Regions from separate parts of the Variovorax sp. 01T432 genome, predicted to be linked through region 2. Evidence: riboswitches for the same ligand, from Rfam matches in the RefSeq annotation. Region 2 holds a riboswitch; the other holds the start of a gene.
The links. Region 2 has a riboswitch for glycine ahead of AC1DNF_RS13405 (FAD-dependent oxidoreductase). Riboswitches for the same ligand answer to the same signal wherever they lie in the genome.
Positions count from the first base shown of each region.

Region 1: it holds a riboswitch for glycine, as region 2 does, so the genes downstream of both, gcvT (glycine cleavage system aminomethyltransferase GcvT) here and AC1DNF_RS13405 (FAD-dependent oxidoreductase) in region 2, are expected to answer to the same signal.

Region 1 is NZ_JBFTPS010000020.1:14,243-24,474, forward strand. It holds gene AC1DNF_RS16630 (ABC transporter permease/substrate-binding protein) at 1-1,475, shown strand, start outside; gene AC1DNF_RS16635 (hypothetical protein) at 1,583-2,116, shown strand; glycine riboswitch at 2,159-2,263, shown strand; glycine riboswitch at 2,276-2,396, shown strand; gene gcvT (glycine cleavage system aminomethyltransferase GcvT) at 2,443-3,612, shown strand; gene gcvH (glycine cleavage system protein GcvH) at 3,649-4,020, shown strand; gene gcvP (aminomethyl-transferring glycine dehydrogenase) at 4,241-7,144, shown strand; gene AC1DNF_RS16655 (histidine phosphatase family protein) at 7,443-8,198, shown strand; gene AC1DNF_RS16660 (LysR family transcriptional regulator) at 8,209-9,090, opposite strand; gene AC1DNF_RS16665 (Bug family tripartite tricarboxylate transporter substrate binding protein) at 9,217-10,232, shown strand, end outside.
Region 2 is NZ_JBFTPS010000014.1:83,899-94,130, forward strand. It holds partial or broken gene AC1DNF_RS13400 (D-amino acid dehydrogenase) at 1-714, opposite strand, end outside; glycine riboswitch at 803-920, opposite strand; glycine riboswitch at 936-1,025, opposite strand; gene AC1DNF_RS13405 (FAD-dependent oxidoreductase) at 1,097-2,119, opposite strand; glycine riboswitch at 2,199-2,305, opposite strand; gene AC1DNF_RS13410 (helix-turn-helix domain-containing protein) at 2,457-3,191, opposite strand; gene AC1DNF_RS13415 (hypothetical protein) at 3,308-4,153, shown strand; gene AC1DNF_RS13420 (MFS transporter) at 4,175-6,127, shown strand; gene AC1DNF_RS13425 (phosphatase PAP2 family protein) at 6,141-6,800, shown strand; gene AC1DNF_RS13430 (hypothetical protein) at 7,070-7,318, shown strand; gene AC1DNF_RS13435 (serine endopeptidase) at 7,320-8,411, shown strand; gene AC1DNF_RS13440 (aldose 1-epimerase) at 8,505-9,452, shown strand; gene tgt (tRNA guanosine(34) transglycosylase Tgt) at 9,492-10,232, opposite strand, start outside.

The DNA.
Region 1 (10,232 bases), on a different contig from region 2:
TGTTCTGCCTTGGCTTGCTCTCGGCGGCTTCGGCGTCCCACGCCCAGGGCGAGGGCCTGCGCATCGGCTCCAAGCGTTTCACCGAGTCCTACATCCTCGCCGAGGTGCTCGCGCAGACCGCGGCCCCGCACCTCGCCTCGCCGCCGGTGGTGCGCCAGGGGCTCGGCAACACGGCCATCGTCTACGAGGCCCTGCGCTCGGGCGACATCGACATGTACGCCGAATACACGGGCACCATCGCGCAGGAGATCCTCAAGAGCCCGCAGATGCTCTCCCCCGAAGCCATGAACGCCGCGCTCGCGCCGCTCGGGCTCGGCGTGGCCATACCGCTGGGCTTCAACGACGGCTACGCGCTCGCCATGAGGGCGGCGGAGGCAGACCGGTTGGGGATCCACAGCCTGAGCGACCTGGCCGCCCATCCCGACCTCAAGCTCGGCCTGTCCAACGAGTTCATCGGGCGCGCCGATGGCTGGGTGGGTCTGGCCGAACGCTACGGCTTCAGGCAGAAGCCCGTGGGGCTCGATCATGGCCTCGCCTACGACGCGATGGCGGCCCGGCAGATCGACGTCATGGACATCTACACCACCGACGCCAAGATCGACCACCTCCAGCTGCGCGTGCTGGAAGACGACCGCCGCTACTTCCCCCGCTACGAGGCGGTCGTGCTCTACCGGCTGGACGTGCCGGCGCGCTGGCCGCAGGCCTGGGCCGCGCTGCAGAAGCTCCAGGGTCGCATCGACGAGCCCGCCATGATCCGCATGAACGCGCGCGCCGAACTGCAGGGCGAGGCCTTCGATGCGATCGCGCGCGATTTCCTGGCGCGCAAGGCCGCCGTATCCGGCGAAGTCCCCCGCGGCTTCGCCGCCAAGCTCTTCGGCTCGGACCTCGGCCGCCTCACGCGGCAACACCTGCTGCTGGTCGGGGCCTCGGTCGGCCTCGCGATCCTCATCGCGGTGCCGCTGGGCATCCTCGTGTTCCCGCACCTGCGCGTGCGCGCGGTCGTGCTCGGCCTGACCGGCCTCCTGCAAACCATTCCCTCCCTGGCGCTGCTGGCCCTGCTGATCTCGCTGCTCGGAGCGATCGGCACCGTGCCCGCCCTGATCGCCCTCACGCTCTATGCCCTGCTGCCCATCATGCGCAATACCGTGACCGGACTGGCCGAGGTGCCCGCGGGTCTGCGCGAGGCCGGCACGGCCCTGGGCATGACCGGCGCGCAGAGCCTGCGGCTGGTGCTGCTGCCGCTGTCGCTGCCGACCTTGCTGGCGGGGGTTCGGACCGCGACGACCATCGCCATCGGCACCGCCACCATCGCCGCCTTCATCGGCGCGGGCGGCTTCGGCGAGCGCATCGTGACGGGACTGGCGCTGAACGACCGCGGGCTGCTCATCGCCGGCGCCGTGCCCGCCGCCCTGCTGGCGCTGGTGAGCGAGGCGCTGTTCGAGGCCATCGAATACCTCATGCGGCGCCAGCGCTGAGCAAGCCGGGGCGTCCCGCGCCGCACTCGCGGGGGCGCCGCATTCACGCGGGTGTCACGACGACCTCCGATGATGCGGTGCTCCATCCCGAACCCCGCAAGATCCCGATGCTTCTCGTCAAGACCGACAAGGCCCGCCAGGAACTCCAGCCGGGCCGCCGCACGCTGGGCCAGCGCGAGCGAGCGCTGCTGCTGATGGCCGACGGCCAGCGCTCGGTGACCGATTTCGGCCAACTCTTCGGCGGCCGCGAAGAGGCTGGAAGGGTGGCGCTGCACCTGGTGAACGAGGGCTTCCTGCTGGTGCCGAAGCAGCAGGCGCCGGAGGCCTCCTCGCCCGTTCGGGTGCCGGCGCCGCTCGCGCAGGCCGCGCCGGTCTCGGTCGACGCCTTCGACGGCAAACGCTCGCTGGCGACGACGCGGATGTTCCTGTTCGATCTCTGCGAGCGCATGTTCGTGCGGCGCGACCCCGTGCTCGCCGCGCAGTTCCGCGACACCCTGCGCGAGGCGCGCGACCGGACGTCGATGCTGTCCACGGCCAACGCCATGCTGGCCGAGATCGAGAAGGTGGCGGGCCCGGAGCGCGCCGAGTCCGTCCGCACACGCATCGACATGCTGCTGCCGGTGGCCGATGCCGTGCACTGAAGACGCCGCGCCCGGGACCGCCCTCTGCCCGATCCCTTACACTCTTTCGTGTCAGGAGAGAGCCGCGCCCCCGCGTGGCCGCCGAAGGCGCAGGTCCCATCGAGAGATCGGGCCCGAACGCTCAGGCAAAAGGACTGACGAGGCGCTCGTTTTTTCGGGCGTTTCCTTGCTGGAGAGAGGCGGACCGCCACTGAGCAACGATCAGTGAGAGCCGCCCACCGAAGGAGCAAACCCCGATCGTGGGGCGAATCTCTCAGGTAAAGCGGACAGCAGGGGTGGCCCATGGCTTGCGTCATGGATAGCGACTGCCCCTATTGGAGAGTGCCTTGGCCTCCTCACCCGCCCCCGCCGAAGTCCTGCAAAAGACCCCGCTGTACGACCTGCACGCCGAGCTCGGCGCCCGCATGGTGCCCTTCGCCGGCTACAGCATGCCCGTGCAGTACCCCACCGGCCTGATGGCCGAGCACAAGCACACGCGCGAGGCCGCCGGCCTGTTCGACATCTCGCACATGGGCCAGCTGCGCCTCAAGGGCCCCGACGCCGCCGCCGCCTTCGAGACGTTGATGCCGGTCGACGTGATCGGCCTGTCCCCCGGCAAGCAGCGCTATGGCCTGCTGCTCAACGACCAGGGCGGCATCCTCGACGACCTGATGTTCTTCAACGAGGGCCGGGACTCGCTCTTCGTGATCGTCAACGGCGCCTGCAAGGCGGCCGACATCGCCCACATCCGCGCGAAGATCGGCCAGCGCTGCCAGGTCGAGCCGATGCCCGACCATGCGCTGCTGGCGCTGCAGGGCCCGCTCGCCGCCGGCACGCTCGCGCGCCTGTCGCCGGGCGTCGAGCGCTTCGTCTTCATGACGGGCGGCGAAGTGCGCATCGGCGGCCTGGCGGCCTTCGTCACGCGCAGCGGCTACACCGGTGAAGACGGATTCGAGATCTCGGTGGCCGCGAAGGATGCCGAGGCCCTCGCCCGCTTGCTGCTGGCGCAGCCCGAGGTCAAGCCGGTCGGCCTGGGCGCGCGCAACTCGCTGCGGCTCGAAGCCGGGCTCTGCCTCTATGGCAACGACATCGACGAAAGCACCACGCCGGTCGAAGCCTCGCTCGGCTGGGCGATGCAGAAGGTGCGCCGCGCCGGCGGCGCGCGCGAGGGCGGCTTCCCGGGCGCGGCGCGGATTCTTGCGCAGCTCACGGCCGCCAGCGGCACCGCGGGCCACCTGGACCACGACACCCTGAAGCGCAAGCGGGTCGGCCTGGTCGCGCTGGAACGCGTGCCGGTGCGCGACGGCACGCCCCTGCAATCCTTCGAGGGTCTTCTGATCGGCAAGGTGACCAGCGGACTGCTGAGCCCGACGGTCGATCGGCCGATCGCGATGGCCTACGTGGCGCTGGCCTACGCCGAGCCCGGCACCCGCATCCAGGCGATCGTGCGCAGCAAGCCCGTGCCGATGGAAGTGAGCACCATGCCCTTCGTGCCGACGCGTTATTTCCGTGGATGATGGCCGGCTGATCAATTTCCAACCAGGAGTCTTTTCATGAGCATCAAGTACACCAAGGACCACGAATGGGTCGATGCCGGCAGCGACGGCGTCGCCGTCGTCGGCATCACCGTGCACGCGCAGGACGCGCTGGGCGATGTCGTCTTCGTCGACCTGCCCAACGTCGGCGAGACCTATGCGCAGGGCGAAGTCGCCGGCGTGGTCGAGTCGGTCAAGGCCGCGGCCGACGTCTTCATGCCGGTGTCCGGCGAGGTCACCGAAGTCAACGAAGCGCTGCGCGCCGATCCCTCGCTCGCCAACAGCGCGCCGGAAGCCGAAGGCTGGTTCTTCAAGGTGCTCCTGAGCGATCCCTCGCAACTCGACGCGCTGCTGGACGCCGCCGCCTACCAGAAGATCGCTGAATCATGACTGCCCCCCGGCTTGCCACTTCGTGTGCTTCGCCACCCCCCCGGGGGGGAGGCGCGGCCGCCTTGGGGCGGCCCGGCGGCGGCCGCCGAATGACTGCCCCCCGGCTTGCCACTTCGTGTGCTTCGCCACCCCCCGGGTGGGAGGCGCGGCCGCCTTGGGGCGGCCCGGCGGCGACCTCTTTCCTGCTCCGTACCTCGTTCCTTCCAAGCTGATCACATCCATGCCGACGCCCGTCCAGCCCACCCTGCCCTCGCTCACCGACCTCGAGAACGCCGAGGAATTCATCGCGCGCCATATCGGCATCGAAGCCGAGGACGAGGCGCGCATGCTCGGCGCCATCGGCTCGTCGACGCGCGCCGAGCTGATCGACGGCATCGTCCCTCCGGCCATCCGCCGCCGCAGGCCGATGCGCCTGCCCGCGGCGCTGAGCGAAGCCGACGCGCTGGCCGAGCTCAAGGCCATCGCCGCGAAGAACAAGGTGGCGCGAAGCTTCATCGGCCAGGGCTACTACGGCACGCACACGCCCGCCGTGATCCTGCGCAACGTGCTGGAGAACCCGGCCTGGTACACCGCCTACACGCCCTACCAGGCCGAGATTTCCCAAGGCCGCATGGAAGCACTGCTCAACTTCCAGACCATGGTGTGCGACCTCACCGGCATGGCCATCGCCAACGCCTCGATGCTCGACGAAGCCACCGCGGCGGCCGAGGCGATGACGCTGGCCCGGCGCAGCGTCAAGAGCAAGAGCAAGGTCTTCCTGGTGTCGGGCGACTGCCATCCGCAGACCATCGAGGTCATCAAGACACGCGCCGCGCCGCTGGGCATCGAGGTGAAGGTCAGCACCGTCTCCGAGACCCTGCCGCACCTCATGACGAGCGGCGACTTCTTCGGCGTGCTCGCGCAGTACCCGGCCACCACCGGCCATGTGCATGACCTGCGCCCGCTCGCCGGCCACGCGCACGAATGCGACGCCGCCTTCTGCGTGGCGGCCGACCTGCTCGCGCTCACGCTGCTGGTGCCCCCGGGCGAATGGGATGCAGACATCGTCTGCGGCACCACGCAACGCTTCGGCATGCCGATGTGCAACGGCGGCCCGCACGCCGCCTACCTGGCCTGCCGCGACACGTTCAAGCGCTCGCTGCCCGGGCGGCTGGTCGGCGTCAGCGTGGACACGCACGGCCGGCCCGCCTACCGCCTCGCGCTGCAGACGCGCGAGCAGCACATCCGCCGCGAGAAAGCCACCTCCAACATCTGCACCGCACAGGTGTTGCCCGCGGTGGTCGCCAGCATGTACGCGGTCTACCACGGGCCCCAGGGCCTGACCCGCATCGCGCAGCGCGTCGCCGCGCTGACGGCGGTGCTGGCGCAGGGCCTGGAGCAGATGGGCCGCGAGATCGTCAACGCCACCGCCTTCGACTCGCTGACCGTCAAGACCGGCGAGGACACGGCGAAGATCCAGGAGCGCGCGCACGCCGCCAGCGTCAACCTGCGCCAGCGGCTGCAGCACCACCTGGGCATTTCGCTCGACGAGACCACGACGCGCGCCGACATCGAGACCCTGTGGGCACTGTTCGTGCCCGCCGGCACGCCGATGCCGCGCTTCGAGGAACTCTCGGGCACGATCACGCCGCGCATTCCCCCGGACCTGCGCCGTACCAGCGCCTTCCTCACGCATCCGGTGTTCAACACCCACAAGAGCGAGACCGCGATGCTGCGCTACATCCGCAGCCTCAGCGACAAGGACCTGGCGCTCGACCGCAGCATGATCCCGCTGGGCAGCTGCACCATGAAGCTCAACGCGACCAGCGAGATGATCCCGATCACCTGGCCCGAGTTCGCGAACATCCATCCCTTCGCGCCGGCCGAGCAGCTGCAGGGCTACGCGCAGCTCGACGCCCAGCTGCGCGCCTGGCTCTGCGAGGCCACGGGCTACGCGGGCATCAGCCTGCAGCCCAACGCCGGCTCCCAGGGCGAGTACGCCGGCCTGCTGGCGATCAAGGCCTTCCATGAAGCCAAGGGCCAGGGGCACCGCGACGTCTGCCTCATCCCCTCCTCGGCGCACGGCACCAACCCGGCCAGCGCGCAGATGGTGGGCATGCAGGTGGTGGTGACGGCCTGCGATGCCGAAGGCAACGTCGACATCGACGACCTGAAGCGCGCGTGCGAGAAGCACGCCGGCCGGCTCGCCGCGGTGATGATCACCTACCCAAGCACCCACGGCGTGTTCGAGACCCGCGTGAAGGAGCTGTGCGAGATCGTGCATGCGCACGGCGGCCGCGTCTACGTCGACGGCGCAAACATGAACGCGCTGGTCGGGGTGGCCGCGCCCGGCGAATTCGGCGGCGACGTGAGCCACCTGAACCTGCACAAGACCTTCTGCATTCCGCACGGCGGCGGCGGCCCGGGCGTCGGGCCGGTGTGCGTGGTGGAAGACCTCGTGCCCTACCTGCCCGGGCATGCGACGGCGGGTGTCGCGTCGCACGGCGTGGGCGCGGTGTCGGCGGCGCCGCTGGGCAATGCCGCCGTGCTGCCGATCAGCTGGATGTACTGCCGCATGATGGGCGCGGCCGGCCTGCAGGCCGCGACCGAGACCGCGATCCTCAGCGCCAACTACATCAGCGCGCGCCTGAAGGACCACTACCCCACGCTCTACGCGAGCCCCAACGGCCACGTCGCGCACGAGTGCATCCTCGACCTGCGCCCGCTCAAGGAGACGAGCGGCGTCACGGCGGAGGATGTCGCCAAGCGGCTGATCGACTACGGCTTCCATGCGCCGACGCTGAGCTTCCCGGTACCGGGCACGCTGATGGTCGAGCCGACCGAGAGCGAACCGCTGGCCGAGCTCGACCGCTTCATCGACGCCATGATCGCCATTCGCGGCGAGATCCGGCGCGTCGAGGAAGGCGTTTGGCCCAGGGAAGATAACCCGCTCAAGCACGCGCCCCACACGGCGGCGAGCCTGCTCGGCACCGAATGGGCGCGGCCCTATTCGCGCGAGCTCGGCGCCTTCCCGCTGGCGACGCTCAAGGAGGCCAAGTACTGGCCGCCGATCGGCCGCGTCGACAACGTCTACGGGGACCGCAACCTGTTCTGCAGTTGCGTGCCGATCGCTGATCTCGCCTGAAGGCGCTACTCCAACCGGCCTTCGATTCCCAGGTCCTTCTCGACTTTCAAGCCCAGGGATCGCTCGTCAACCGTGCGCCCTGCCTCGTCGCTGATGAACCTGTACAGGCGGCCCGAGTCCATGAGAATTTGCTGCCAAGGCGCGCGACCTCGCATCTGCTTCCTTTGCGATGGTCAAGAATTCGCCCTCCCCAAGCGCATTTCCAACTGTGACTGCGGGGGAGCAATATCAAGGCGTTCCGGCGAATCCGGCTTCGGCCTACGAGGCATAGGGGAAGCTGATTCCTATCATCTCTCCCATGCAACCCCACTGGCCCCGCACCCTCTGGCTCGTGCGCCACGGACAGAGCGCCGGCAACATCGCGCGTCACGCGGCGGAGGCCGGCGGCCTGCCCGTGATCGATCTGGCATGGCGCGACGTCGACGTGCCGCTGTCCGAACTCGGCGTGGCGCAGTCGATCGCGCTGGGCGACTGGTTCGCCAGGCTGCAGCCCGACGCGCAACCCGAAGTGATCCTCTGTTCGCCCTATGTGCGCGCGCGCGAGACCGCCCGCCTCGTCGCCGAGCGCAGCCGCATGGCCAGCGCGCCGATCGTGCTGCGCATCGACGAACGGCTGCGCGAGAAGGAGTTCGGCATCCTGGATGGGCTCACCAAGCTGGGCATCGGGCAGATCCATCCCGCCCTCGATGAGCAGCGCCAGCTGGTCGGCAAGTTCTACTTCCGGCCGCCCGGCGGCGAGAGCTGGTGCGACGTCATCCTGCGGCTGCGCAGCCTGCTCGAAATGGTGACGCGCGAATACGCGGACCGGCGCGTCCTGGTGGTCGCGCACCAGGTCACCGTCAACTGCATGCGCTACCTGCTCGAACACATGGACGAGCAGCAGATCCTGGACATCGACCGGCGGGGCGACGTGCCGAACTGCGCCATCACCTCCTACCTGGTGGAACGACGCGAGGACGGGCTCGCCGCGATGCGGCTGGACCAGCTGAACTTCCTCGTTCCGCTGCATGAAGCGGCGACGCCGGTGACAAGCGCGCCCGACCGGCGCCCATGACTTCGTGCGGTCAGCGGCGCAGCGCCGCTTCGGCCCGCTCGACGAACTTGCCCGACAGCAGCGAAGCCGGGATGTTCTCGTGGGTCACCGCGAAAACGTCGAAGGACGGCGCGTCGACGATCGGCCGGAACGAGAGCCTGTCGGTCATGCAGCCCCTCGCCGTCAGGTCGTCGACAACCGCGATGCCCCCGCCCGCGGCAGCCATCGCGCAGGCGGCCTGGCCGGCGCGGACCTCGACGCGCACCGGGGACTCGCATCGGTGGCTGGCGCACCAGTCCGCGACGATGCGACCCTGCGGCGTGTCCGCGCTGAAGCCGATCAGGCGCTCCTTCAGGATGTCGGCCGGCATCACCGAACGCCGTTGCTCGAAGGGATGGCCCTTGGGGAACACGCAGGCCAGCGTCCATTGGCCGATGGGCCGCGACCTCAGCAGCGGGTCGTCGATGGGAACGGTCGAGATCGCGATGTCGGCCTCATGCCCGGCCAGGCGCTTGACCATCTCCCGTGCCGCGAGGATCTCCAGGTAGATGCGCGCGGAAGGAAACTCGCGGCCGAGTTGCGTCAGCGCCTGCGGCACCACCTCCAGGCCGGTGCTCGGACTGGCCAGCACCCGCAGGCTGAGCATGCTTCCGCTCTTGAGCGCTTCGGCGCATTCGTCGATGCGGGCGACGCCGCGATACACCTGCTCGACCTCGGCGAACAGCGCCTGCGCCTCGGGCGTGGCCAGCAGCCTGCCCTTTCTGCGTTCGAACAGCCGCAGCCCGAGCTGCAATTCGACATGCGAAAGCATGCGGCTGATGCCCGGCTGCGAGACATGCAGAAGGCGGGCCGCGTCGGTCACCGAGCCGGCAAGCATGACGGCGCGGAAGACCTCGATCTGTCTCAGGTTCATGGTTTGGTTTCCGACGCGCCGGCGGCGCTCGATAACCCGATGTTATGGGAGCGCCCAATGTTGGTATTTGGACGGCCGCGGGGGCGTGCCTACGATCGGCACGATTCATAGAACAAAGGCAGACAAATGCACCCTCCACCCATCGCGGCCTCGCGTCGGGCGCTGCACGGCATCTCCCGAAGAGACCTCCTCTCGACGCTCCTTCTGGCCGCCACCGGCACCCTGGCCGCCGCACTGGAGCGCAATGCCTCGGCGGCCGACCCGTGGCCATCGAAGGCCGTGCGCATCATCGTGCCCTTCGCGCCCGGCGGCGGCGCCGACGGCTCCGCCCGCGTGCTGGCCGAGGCGCTGGCGCCGCAGCTCGGGCAGCCCGTGATCGTGGAGAACAAGCCGGGCGCGGGCAGCGCGATCGGCGTGGCCGCCGCGTTGCAGAGCCGCGACGGGCACACCCTTCTCATGGGAAGCAACAGCATGGTGATCAACCCGGTGCTCAACCCCAGGCTCAGCTACGACGTGGCGCGCGACTTCGATGCGATCGGCATGGTTTCGCAGCAGCCCCTGGTGCTGGTGGTGCCCGCGGACTCGCCGGCCAGGACCGTGGCGGAGCTGATCGCCCATGCGAAGGCGCACCCCGGCGAACTGAGTGCCGGCAACAGCGGCACGGGCACGCTGGCGCACCTGACGGCCGAACTGTTCTCGCTGCAGACGGCCACGCCGGTCGTGAGCGTGGCCTACAAGGGCGAGAGCGCGCTGGTTCCGGATCTCATCTCGGGCTTGGTGTCCATCGGTTTCCTCAACCTTCCCAGCGTCATCGTGCACATTCGTTCGGGGCGCCTGCGCGCCCTCGCCGTCTCGTCGCCGCAGGCGGTGCCGGAACTGCCGAACGTCCCCACCTTCCGCAGCCTCGGCCTGCAGAGCCTGGAGGTGCAGGGCTGGGCCACGCTCGTGGCGCCCAAGGGCACGATCCCGCCCGAAGGCCTGGCGCGGCTGGAGACCCTGCTCGCCGCGGCATTGAAGTCGGACACGGTCCGCAAGCGCTTCGCCGCGCTCAGCCTGACGCCCTTCGAGAGCGGGCGCGAGGCGACCCGCCAGTACCTGAAGACCGAGGGCAGCCGCTGGGAACAAGTGATCCGGACGCGCGG
Region 2 (10,232 bases):
CCTCCACATGATCGATGCGGCCGGCGGCTTCGCGCAGCGCTGTCACGGTGTGGCTCATCAGGAAGCGCACGCCCGCGGCGGCGGCCAGCGCGACCAGCTCGCGCGCAAAGCGGTTGGCGTCGCCCGACTCGTCTTCGGCCGTATAGGTGGCGCCTGCCAGCTGGGCACGGATGTGGGCCAGCGCGGGTTCGATCTTCACGGCCTCGTCCGCGGAGATCACCCGGCGGTCACAGCCGAGTGCGCGCATCTGTTCGGCGGGCTTCAGGGCGGCATCGAATTCCTTGCGCGTCGTGTAGAAGTGCAGGATGCCTTGCGTGCGCTGGTCGTAGCTGAGGCCCGTGTCGCGGCGCAATTGCTGCAGGGTCTCCCGGCTGTAGGTGCCCAGGCGAACGATCTGCTCGATGTTGTGGCGGGTGCGCGCCGGTGTGCATTCGCGCAGGAACTGCAGGCCCCACAGCCACTGGCGCATGTCCGCACGAATTCGGAACAGCAGCGGGGCATCTTCCTTGCCGAGCCATTGCAGCACCTTCAGCGGCGCGCCCGGGTTGGCCCAGGGTTCCGCATGGCTGACGGAGATCTGGCCGCCGTTGGCGAAGCTGGTTTCGGCCGCCGGTGTGGCCTGTCGGTCGATCACGGTCACTCGTGGCCGAGTTGCTGGAGGTAGTAAGCCGAGGTCACGCCGAGCAGGCCGGCGCCAAGAACGATCACGCGCATGTGAATCACCAATGAAGGTTGCAGCGCTTGGACGAACGGGAACGGAAGCCTCGACGAACGAAGAGCAACCGGACGCTCGGTCCAAGTTGCCGCTCCCCCTGTCCTCGGTACCTGAGAGATTCACCCGCTGCGCCCGCAACGGGTTTGCTCCTTCGGTGCATCGCGCCCACCTTGAAGCGGTGCGATGGCTCTCCAGACGGCTCTGACAGTTGGTGCAGTACAGGCTCATCTCGTGAGTCGACCTGAGCGTTTATGGGAGTTTGCGCCTTCGGTGGGGCCGCTGGCGCGGCCCGCTCTCCTGCAGTGCGGCGATTGTAGGCCGCGCGGGCCCGGCCGTGCTAGAGCCCCGTGAACGCGAACTCGAGTTCCGGCCGCAGTCCGCTCATGACAGCATGTCGATGCGGCGCAGGATGGCATGGAAGCGGTCCGAGTCGGGTTCGCCCTGTTCGTCGGGGCTGGAGGGCACGGTGCCGGAAACACGCAGGCACTCGCCGGTGGGCGTCTCGACACGAGCAATGCGGAGCTTGCCTTGGCGGTCCCGCAGCGTCAGGCGCGGGGCGCGGGCCGGGTCCTTCAATGGGATGGTGACGATGTACTCGCGCGCGAAGCGCAGCGGCATCGCGATCTTCAGGCGCTCCGCGTGAGGCACGCTCGAACTCCCGAGCGCCAGCACATAGGCCTGGCCGCGCAGGGTGCTCGGACGACCCTCGGCGTCGGCCAACTCCACATGGTCGATGCGGCCGTCGTGCTCCTGGAGCGAGACGACGGTGTGCTTCATCATGAAGCGCACACCGGCAGCCCGGCACAGGAAGACGAGGCTTGCCGCGAACTGGCCGGGGTCGCGCGCCGGATCTTCGAGGGAGTAGGTGGCGCCGGCGAGTTGGTCGTGGATCGATCGAAGGGCGGGCTCCATGACGACTGCCTCGGCGGCGGTCAGCAGGCGCTCCTCGCAGCCCAGTTTGCGCCAGTGCTGCGCACGTGCCGACCGGTGGCCGAAGGTGTCGGCGTCCGTGAAGAAGTTCAGGAGGCCGCTGGTGCGCGCGCTCTGCGGCATGCCGACTTCGTCGCTCAACGCGCGGACGCTCCTGCGGCTGTAGGCAGCCAGGCGCACGAGGTTTTCCATGGGATCGGACTTGTGGCGCATGCCGATGGCTCGGTCGAGCAGGCCGGCAAGGCTTCGCCGCAGGCGTGCATGCAGCCTGCGCCAGCCTTCCCGATTTCCCGCGCCCGCGAGAGAGGCGGCGGCGGCGTCCCGTGGAGCGGCCGCGTCCTCGGCCACGCGCCCGCGCGCCTTGGCCGCGGGCGTCGAGTGCCGATCGACCACGGTCACCTCGTGGCCCAGCTGTTGAAGGTAATAGGCGGATGTGACGCCGAGCAAGCCGGCGCCGAGTACAACCACGCGCATGTCCGAATCCTTGTGGGAAGACATGAACGGCGGGCGCTGGCGCTCCTGATGCGAAGCGACCCTTCCCGGGGTTCAGGCTGCCGCTCCCCCTGTCCTCGGTACCTGAGAGATTCACACGCTGCGACCTGCAACGGGTTTGCTCCTTCGGTGCACCACCTGCTGTGGTGACTCTCCAGTCGGCGATTGATCAATGGACGCAGTGACCGAATCGCCTCGAGCGATTCACCTGAGCGTTCATGGGAGTTTGCGCCATCGGTGGGATGCATGAGTGCATCCGCTTTTCTGCAACAGGTAGTTTACTAGGGAAACCGGTTTCAGGTAGGTAGGGGCCTGACGCTCAGGCCCGGCGCAGGCGGGTGAACAGCTCGAACTCCCAGTTGCGCATGCCCAGCAGCAGCGTGTAGCCCTCGCGCTCCTTGGGTGACAGTTTCTGGTCGGTCTGGTGCTGTTGGGCAAAGTCCTGCGCCACGCGTTGCAGCCGGTCCAGGAAGGCGGGCGCCAGGGATCGGCTGATCGAGCCATGAACCAGCAGCAGCCCCTCGGCCGGGCCGTCGAAGCCGCCCCGGTAGTAGTCGAGGACCACGTTCTCGCGGAAGAAGTCCATCACCGGACCGTGCGGCCGCCAGCGGAAGGTCTTGGCGAGCTTCAGGCGGTAGCGGTTCAGCGGCCGCAATTCGATGATGCCGATGCGGTCCAGCTGCGCCAGGTAGCCGATGCATTCGGCTTCGGTGATCCGGTAGGCGGCGACGACCTGCTCCAGCGTCCACTGGCTCAGCACGCAGATGGCCAGCAGCAGCAGCTTCTTGTCCTTGACCACCGCTTGCTCCTGTTCGAGCGTCAGCTCCTTCAGCAGCGGCTGGTCGTCCGCCACGCGCCGGGCGAGCTCGGCGAAGTCGATCTTGAGCGCGCGGCAGATGGCGTCGACCCGCGTCAATGGCATGTCGCCCTTGGCGAGCATCCGCTTGACGCTCGACTCGGCCATGTCCAGCGATTTCGCGAGGTCCGCGTAGGTCATCCGGGCATTCTTGAGTTCGCTCTTCAGGGCCTGGACGAGGTCGACGGTGGTGCTCATGGCGAGTATTGCTGGTTGATACCGGGAGTCGTGAAAAAGTGCTCCGTATCGATTTTCGATGCCCGAGCAGGCGTTGACAACCTAAATTCCGCCGCACCGCCAAACCGGAGCCTGCCATGACGATGCTGCCTTCCCTCTCTCGCCGCGAGCGCGGCTTGCTGTCGCTGTTTGCGTTGCTCACCTTGGCCGCGTTCGCGGGGCCCGCCTTGACGACGGCTGAACTACCGGCGTCGACGCTCGCCGACAACCATGCGTGGCACGGCCTTCCGAACGCGATGGATGTCCTGAGCAACCTGCCGTTCGCGGCGATCGGTCTCTGGGGATTGCACTGGCTGCAGTGGATCGACCGGGCGCACGGGCATGCGCTGGACGCCGTACCGCTGCCCGCGTCCATGACCCAACCCCCGGTCAACGCACTCGATTGCGCCTGGATGTTCTTCGCGGGCCTGGTCCTCACGGCGGCCGGATCGGCCTTCTATCACCTGCAACCCGACGACCTGCGGCTGGCTGCCGACCGCGCCGGCATGGCGGTCGCGTTTGCCGGGCTGGTCGGCTTCGCGGTCTGCGAGCGGGTGAGCGTGCGAGCAGGCTGGCCGGCTGCCTGGTTCACGCTGGCTGGGGGCGTGCTGGCAGTGGGCGTCCACCAACAGACCGGGAATGTCCTGCCGTGGGCGCTGGTCCAGTTCGGCGGGATGGCGCTGGTGCTGACGCTGGCGCTCGCCAAGCCGATGCAAGGCGCCGTGGGCCTCAAGCTCGGCTGGGTGATCTGCTTCTATGGGTTGGCGAAGCTGTTCGAACTCTCGGACCAGGCAATCTTCGAGGCGACCCATCACCTGGTATCGGGCCATAGCCTCAAGCACCTGACGGCGGCGCTGGCTGGCGTGCCCGTGCTCCATGCGCTGCAAGCCGTGGGGCGCCAGACGCTGCGGCACAATTCGGGCGCGGCCGCCGTAACGGCCTGAGGAGCCCGCAAGGGTCATCGAATGACATTACCGGTCGACGCCTCGCCCGTCATCGCGCCCGACACACAGGCGCATGCCAATCAGTTCGCCCTCCTGGGGCAACGGCGCTTCGCGCCCTTCTTCTGGACCCAGTTCGCGGGTGCGGCGAACGACAACCTGTTCAAGTTCGCCTTCACTGTGATGGTGACCTACCAGCTCCAGCTCGACTGGATGCCGCCCACGATGGCGGGTCTGGTGATCGGCGCGCTGTTCATCCTGCCTTTCCTGCTGTTCTCCGCGACGGCGGGGCAACTCACCGACAAGTTCGACAAGACGAAGATGATCCGCTTCGTCAAGAACCTCGAGATCGCGATCATGCTCATCGCGGCCTGGGGCTTCCTGCGTGCGGATGCGGCGGTTCTGCTGGGATGCGTGTTCCTGATGGGGCTGCATTCCACGCTTTTCGGCCCCGTGAAGTTCGCCTACCTGCCGCAAGTTCTGGAAGCGCGGGAACTGACCGGCGGCAACGGTATGGTCGAGATGGGCACTTTTGTCGCCATCCTCCTCGGGCAGGTGGCGGGCGGCCTGCTGGTGGCCGTCCCGCAGATCGGCCACACGACGGTGGCGGTCGCCTGTGTCTTCCTGGCTCTTGTCGGGCGATCCGTGGCTCAGCTCGTTCCTCCGGTGCCGGCCACCGATCCCGCCCTTAGGATCAACTGGAATCCGGTCAGCGAAACCTGGCGCAACCTCAAGCTGGCGCGCGGCAGCTCGGTGGTTTTCCGGTCTCTGCTGGGCATCTCGTGGATGTGGTTCTTCGGTGCCGTCTTCCTCAGCCAGTTTCCGAGTTTCGCCAAGGAGGTGCTGCATGGCGACGAGCAGGTCGCCTCTCTGCTGCTCGTGGTGTTCTCGATCGGCATCGGTGCCGGCTCGCTGCTGTGCGAGACGCTGAGCCGCCGCCAGGTGGAGATCGGCCTGGTACCGCTCGGGGCGATCGGCATGAGCGTGTTCGCGATCGACCTGTACTTCGCATCGCGTTCCCTGCCCGCGGTGGCCGAGATGGGGATCGGCAGCTTCCTGGGCCAGGCGGCGCACTGGCGGCTGATGGCCGACCTGGGGCTGCTGTCGCTGTTCGCCGGGCTCTACAGTGTGCCGATGTACGCGCTGATCCAGTTGCGCAGCCTGCCGACGCACAGGGCGCGCATCATCGCGGCCAACAACATCCTCAATGCGCTGTTCATGATCGCGAGTTCGGTGATTGCCGGCGCGCTGCTCAAGAGCGGTTTCACCATTCCGCAGATTTTCCTTTTCACCGGAGTCGCCAACGCGGTGGTTGCGCTCTACATCTTCATGCTGGTGCCGGAGTACCTGCTGCGCTTCGTGGCCTGGGTGCTGTCGCGCTTCGTCTATCGCTTCGACGTGAAGGGCGAGGAGCACATTCCGGCCCAGGGTCCCGCGGTGCTGGTGTGCAACCACGTGAGCTTCATCGACGCGGTGCTCCTGATGGCCGCGAGCCCGCGTCCGATCCGATTCATCATGGATCACCGCATCTTCCGCGTGCCCGTGCTCGGATGGCTGTTCAAGCTCGCCAGGGCCATTCCGGTTGCGTCGCAGAGGGAAGACCCCCGCGCCTACGAGCGGGCCTTCGTGCAGGCGGTCCAGGTCCTGCGCGAAGGCGATCTGCTCGCCATCTTTCCCGAGGGCGCGATCACGAGGGACGGAAGCCTGCAGCCGTTCAAGGGCGGCGTGATGAAGATCCTCGACGCGGCGCGGGCCGAGGGTGTCGATCCGCCGGTGGTTCCGATGGCGCTGACCAATCTCTGGGGCTCGTTCTTCAGCCGCGTGGAGGTGCGCGATGGCGAGAACGTCGCGATGGTGCGTCCTTTCCGCCGGGGGGTCTTCAGTCGCGTGGGGCTCAACGTCGGCAGCGCGATGCCGCGCGCCGACGTTCAGCCCGAGGCGCTGCAACGGCGCGTGAGCGGATTGCTGGGCGCGTGACAATGTCTGTCTGATGGACCTTCCTTTTCCCGCCGAGTTCTGGCATTCGCTCACCTGGTTCGGAGACAGTGGTTTTCTGCTGCCCGCCGCGCTGTGGATCTCGGTCTGGCTGGGCGTGCGAAGCGCCACGCGGCCTGTCGCATGGCTTTGGATGCTGCTGTTCGGCGCCGGAGGTGCGCTGATCGCCGCCTCGAAGATTGCCTTCCTGGGCTGGGGCATCGGCAGCGCCACCCTCAATTTCACGGGCTTCAGCGGGCACACGGCGCTATCTGCAAGTGTCTGGCCGGTCGCCTGCTGGTTGACGGCCTCGCGCTGGGACCATCGTGTCCGGATATCGGCGGCGGTGTTCGGCGTGGTCCTGGCGGTATGCATCGGCACCTCGCGGCTCGCGCTCTATGCGCATTCCAAGTCCGAGGTGGCCGCGGGTCTTGCGCTGGGTCTCGCCATCAGCGGCTGCTTCCTCTGGCAACAGCATGACCGGCCGCACCCGCGCTTGAACTGGACCCTGGTCGTCCTCAGCCTGTGCTCGTCCATGCTCTTCCTGCGGCCGGGCAATGCCGCGCCGACGCAAAGCGCGCTGGAGGTGATCGCGATCCGGCTGGCGGGCATCGACCAGCCCTTCACGCGCGAGGACTTGCTCGCGCGGCGAAAGGTGCATTCGGGTATCGAATAGAGATACCGCTGGCGCATGAAGCTGCCACCGGTGCAGTCATCCGCCCGCGGGAGCGCAGGTGCGAATCATCATCCGCGCACCTTCATCACGTCCCGAAGCACTCATGCAAACCTTCTCTCCGCCGCCGGCAACTGGCAACAGGCACCCCGGCTGTTCAGCACATCTCGATAGCACATCATGAAGAAGTCATCCCTCACGGTTCTGATCGCTGCGTGCGCTGCACGGGGCACCCGCGGCGCGGCGGAGTTGCTGCACGGCGAGAGCCTGTCATGAGCAAGGCGACCACCAACTTTGGCCCGTATGACCGGGAGTATCAGGCCCGTGTGCCCCGCGAACGACGCCTGCTCAAGGGCATCCTGCAGGTACTGCTGATGCTGGCGGCTGTCATTCTGGCAGGCCTGTTTCTGTTTCCGCTGAACGCGCACTCGGGCCGTTCTGGCGAGCACGCCACACAGACCGCGGGGCTCGCCGCCGCCCCCGGTCTTTCTGAACCTGCAGCGCAAGTCGAGAAGGAGTGACATGAGCAAATCTCTACGCCTGTCGGAAAAGTGGTTTCGCCGTGGCCTTTGGCTTGTGGCGCTCGTGTTCGCGAGTTTCCTGATCGGCCTGGGCAGCACGGTCGTCGGCGATCTGCCACAGGTGGAGCGCAAGCTGGGTCTGGACGACTTCATCGACCGCGCGGCGGCCGAGCCGCTGCGCGCCACGATCACTGCATCCGAACGCACGGAACGGCAATCCGCGGGTGAGCGCGAACAGGCCGAACTCAAGCTCGCCGCGGCCCAGCAAGCCACGCGGGCGGCGCGCGAGACCTTCTCGAACTGGCTCGCGACCCGCAGGGCCACCGCGCAACCCGATCAGGACATCGAGCTGATCGCGCGCACGAAGGCGCTCGATGCGCTCAAGCTCAAGGAAGACGAAGCCCAGCAAGCCGTGGCTGCCCAGCGCCAGATTGCCCTCGACGCGCGTCAGGCCCGCCAGCATGCAGTGCAGCAGCTCGCGGTGCTGGAAGAACGTGCGCGCGTCGAGCTCGATGCGGACAATAGGCGCGTCGAGCTGCGCGTCTTCGGGTATCGCCTCGCGCTCACTCTGCCGCTGCTCGTGATCGCCGGCTGGCTGTTCGCGAAGAAGCGCAAGAGCACTTGGTGGCCCTTCGTCTGGGGGTTCATCTACTTCGCGCTGTTTGCGTTCTTCGTCGAACTCGTTCCCTATCTGCCGAGCTACGGCGGCTACGTTCGTTACGTGGTCGGCATCGTGGTCACGGTGCTCGTGGGTCGCTATGCGATCGTTGCGCTCAACAGCTATCTTGCGCGGCAGAAGCTGGCCGAGGCACAGCCCGACACGGTGCGCCGCAATGAACTGAGCTACGACACGGCGCTCGGGCGTCTCGCCAAGGGCGTGTGCCCGGGCTGCGAGCGGCCGGTGGACTTGAAGAACACCGAGATCGACTTCTGTCCGCATTGCGGCATCGGCCTGTTCGACCATTGCCGCGTGTGCGAGGCGCGCAAGAGCGCGTTCTCCAAGTTCTGCCACGCCTGCGGGACGGCGGCCGTGGCCGGCGCGCCGGCCGCGCAACCATTGCCGGCCCAGGTCCAGCCAGCGCCGAGCGCGTAGTCCGGCGCGGCACGCATCCTCGCGTCGTCGGGCGCGCGTGATGTCCGCGCTTGAACGAGAATGCCGCGTTCGCAACGACCTTGGTCACATCGAATGAACGACGACAAGATGCAGGCGCCGGCTGCCTCGGCCCCCGGGGATTTGGTACGCCTTGCAGCGGGTTCGCTGTGTCTTCTGCTGGCGCCGGATGTCGGCGGCGCGGTGGCGGCCTTCTATGACGAGCAGGCGGGCGAGCGCTTTGACTGGCTGCGCCCGGCCACCACCGAAGCCCTGGCCCGGCGCGATGTTTCCGCGATGGCCAGTTACCCGCTCCTTCCCTGGTGCAACCGCATCCGCGACGGGCGTGCGCATTTCGCCGGCCGCGAGGTCGCGATCGCGCCGGGGCATCCCGCCCAGCCCTCGGGCCGCCATCCGCTCCATGGCATCGGTTGGCTGCGGCCCTGGCAGGTGGCCGAGGCCTCGACGACGCGCGCCCGGCTCGCGCTGAGCGTCGAAGCCGACGCCCAGTGGCCTTGGCGCTTCGAGGCTTCGCAGCTTTTCGAACTCGAGCCGGCAGGACTTCGCTGCACGATCACGCTGACCAATCGGGACACGGCGCCCATGCCCGCGGGCATGGGCCACCATCCTTACTTCCCGCATCGCGCGGGCACGCGCCTGCAATCGGATACCGCCGCCATGTGGCGCGGCGACGCCGAGGTGATGCCGGTGGCTCTCGAGCGGACTGCCGAGGTGGCCCGCTTGCGTGAAGGCGTGCTGCTGGCCGATCTGGACCTGGACAACAATTTCGTGGGCTGGCAGCACGAGACCCGCATCGAATGGCCGATGGCCTCCCGTGTCCTGGTGATGGCGGCCGAATCGCCGCTCGACTTCTTCGTCCTGTACTGTCCGCGTGGCGCCGAGCACTTCTGCGCCGAGCCGGTGAGCCAATGCACCGATGCGATCAACCTGTGGGCGCGCCACGGACCCGATCAGGTGGGTGGAACGTCCCTCGCGCCCGGCGCGTCGATCACGGGGTGCTGGACACTGCGATCGCAGCAGTGAGCCGATGGCGCCGCAGGCGCTCGGCGCGTGCCCTGCCTGTCACACGCCGCGTGCGCGCTCGGTCTTGAACTTCGCGCGGAACTCGCTGAAACGGCCTGCCTCCAGCGCCTCGCGCATCTCGCGCATCAGGTTCAGGTAGTAGTGCAGGTTGTGGATGGTCGTGAGCATGGGGCCGAGCATCTCGCCGCAGCGGTCGAGGTGGTGCAGGTAGGCCCGGCTGAAACCGTCGCGGCCGCCATCGTTCCAGGCGATGCCCGAGGCGCCCGCGCAGGCATGGCAGCGGCAGCTCGGATCGATTGGCTGAGGATCGCTCTTGTGGCGCGCATTGCGCATCTTGAGGTCGCCGAAGCGAGTGAACAGCGTGCCGTTGCGCGCGTTGCGCGTGGGCATCACGCAGTCGAACATGTCGACGCCTTGCGCCACGCCTTCGACCAGGTCCTCCGGCGTGCCGACACCCATGAGATAGCGGGGCTTGTTCGCCGGCAGCCTGTGCGGCGTGTGCGCCATGATGCGCAGCATCTCGTCCTTGGGCTCGCCGACGCTCACGCCGCCGACCGCGTAGCCGGGAAAGTCCATCTCCACCAGCCGGGCCAGGGATTCCTCGCGCAGGTTCTCGAACATGCCGCCCTGCACGATCCCGAACAGCGCATTGGGGTTCTCGAGGCGCGCGAACTCGCTGCGGCAGCGCTCGGCCCAGCGCAGGCTGAGCTCCATCGAGATGCGGGCTTCGGCCTCGGTCGTCACGTGGCCCTGCGTGTCGTACGGCGTGCATTCGTCGAA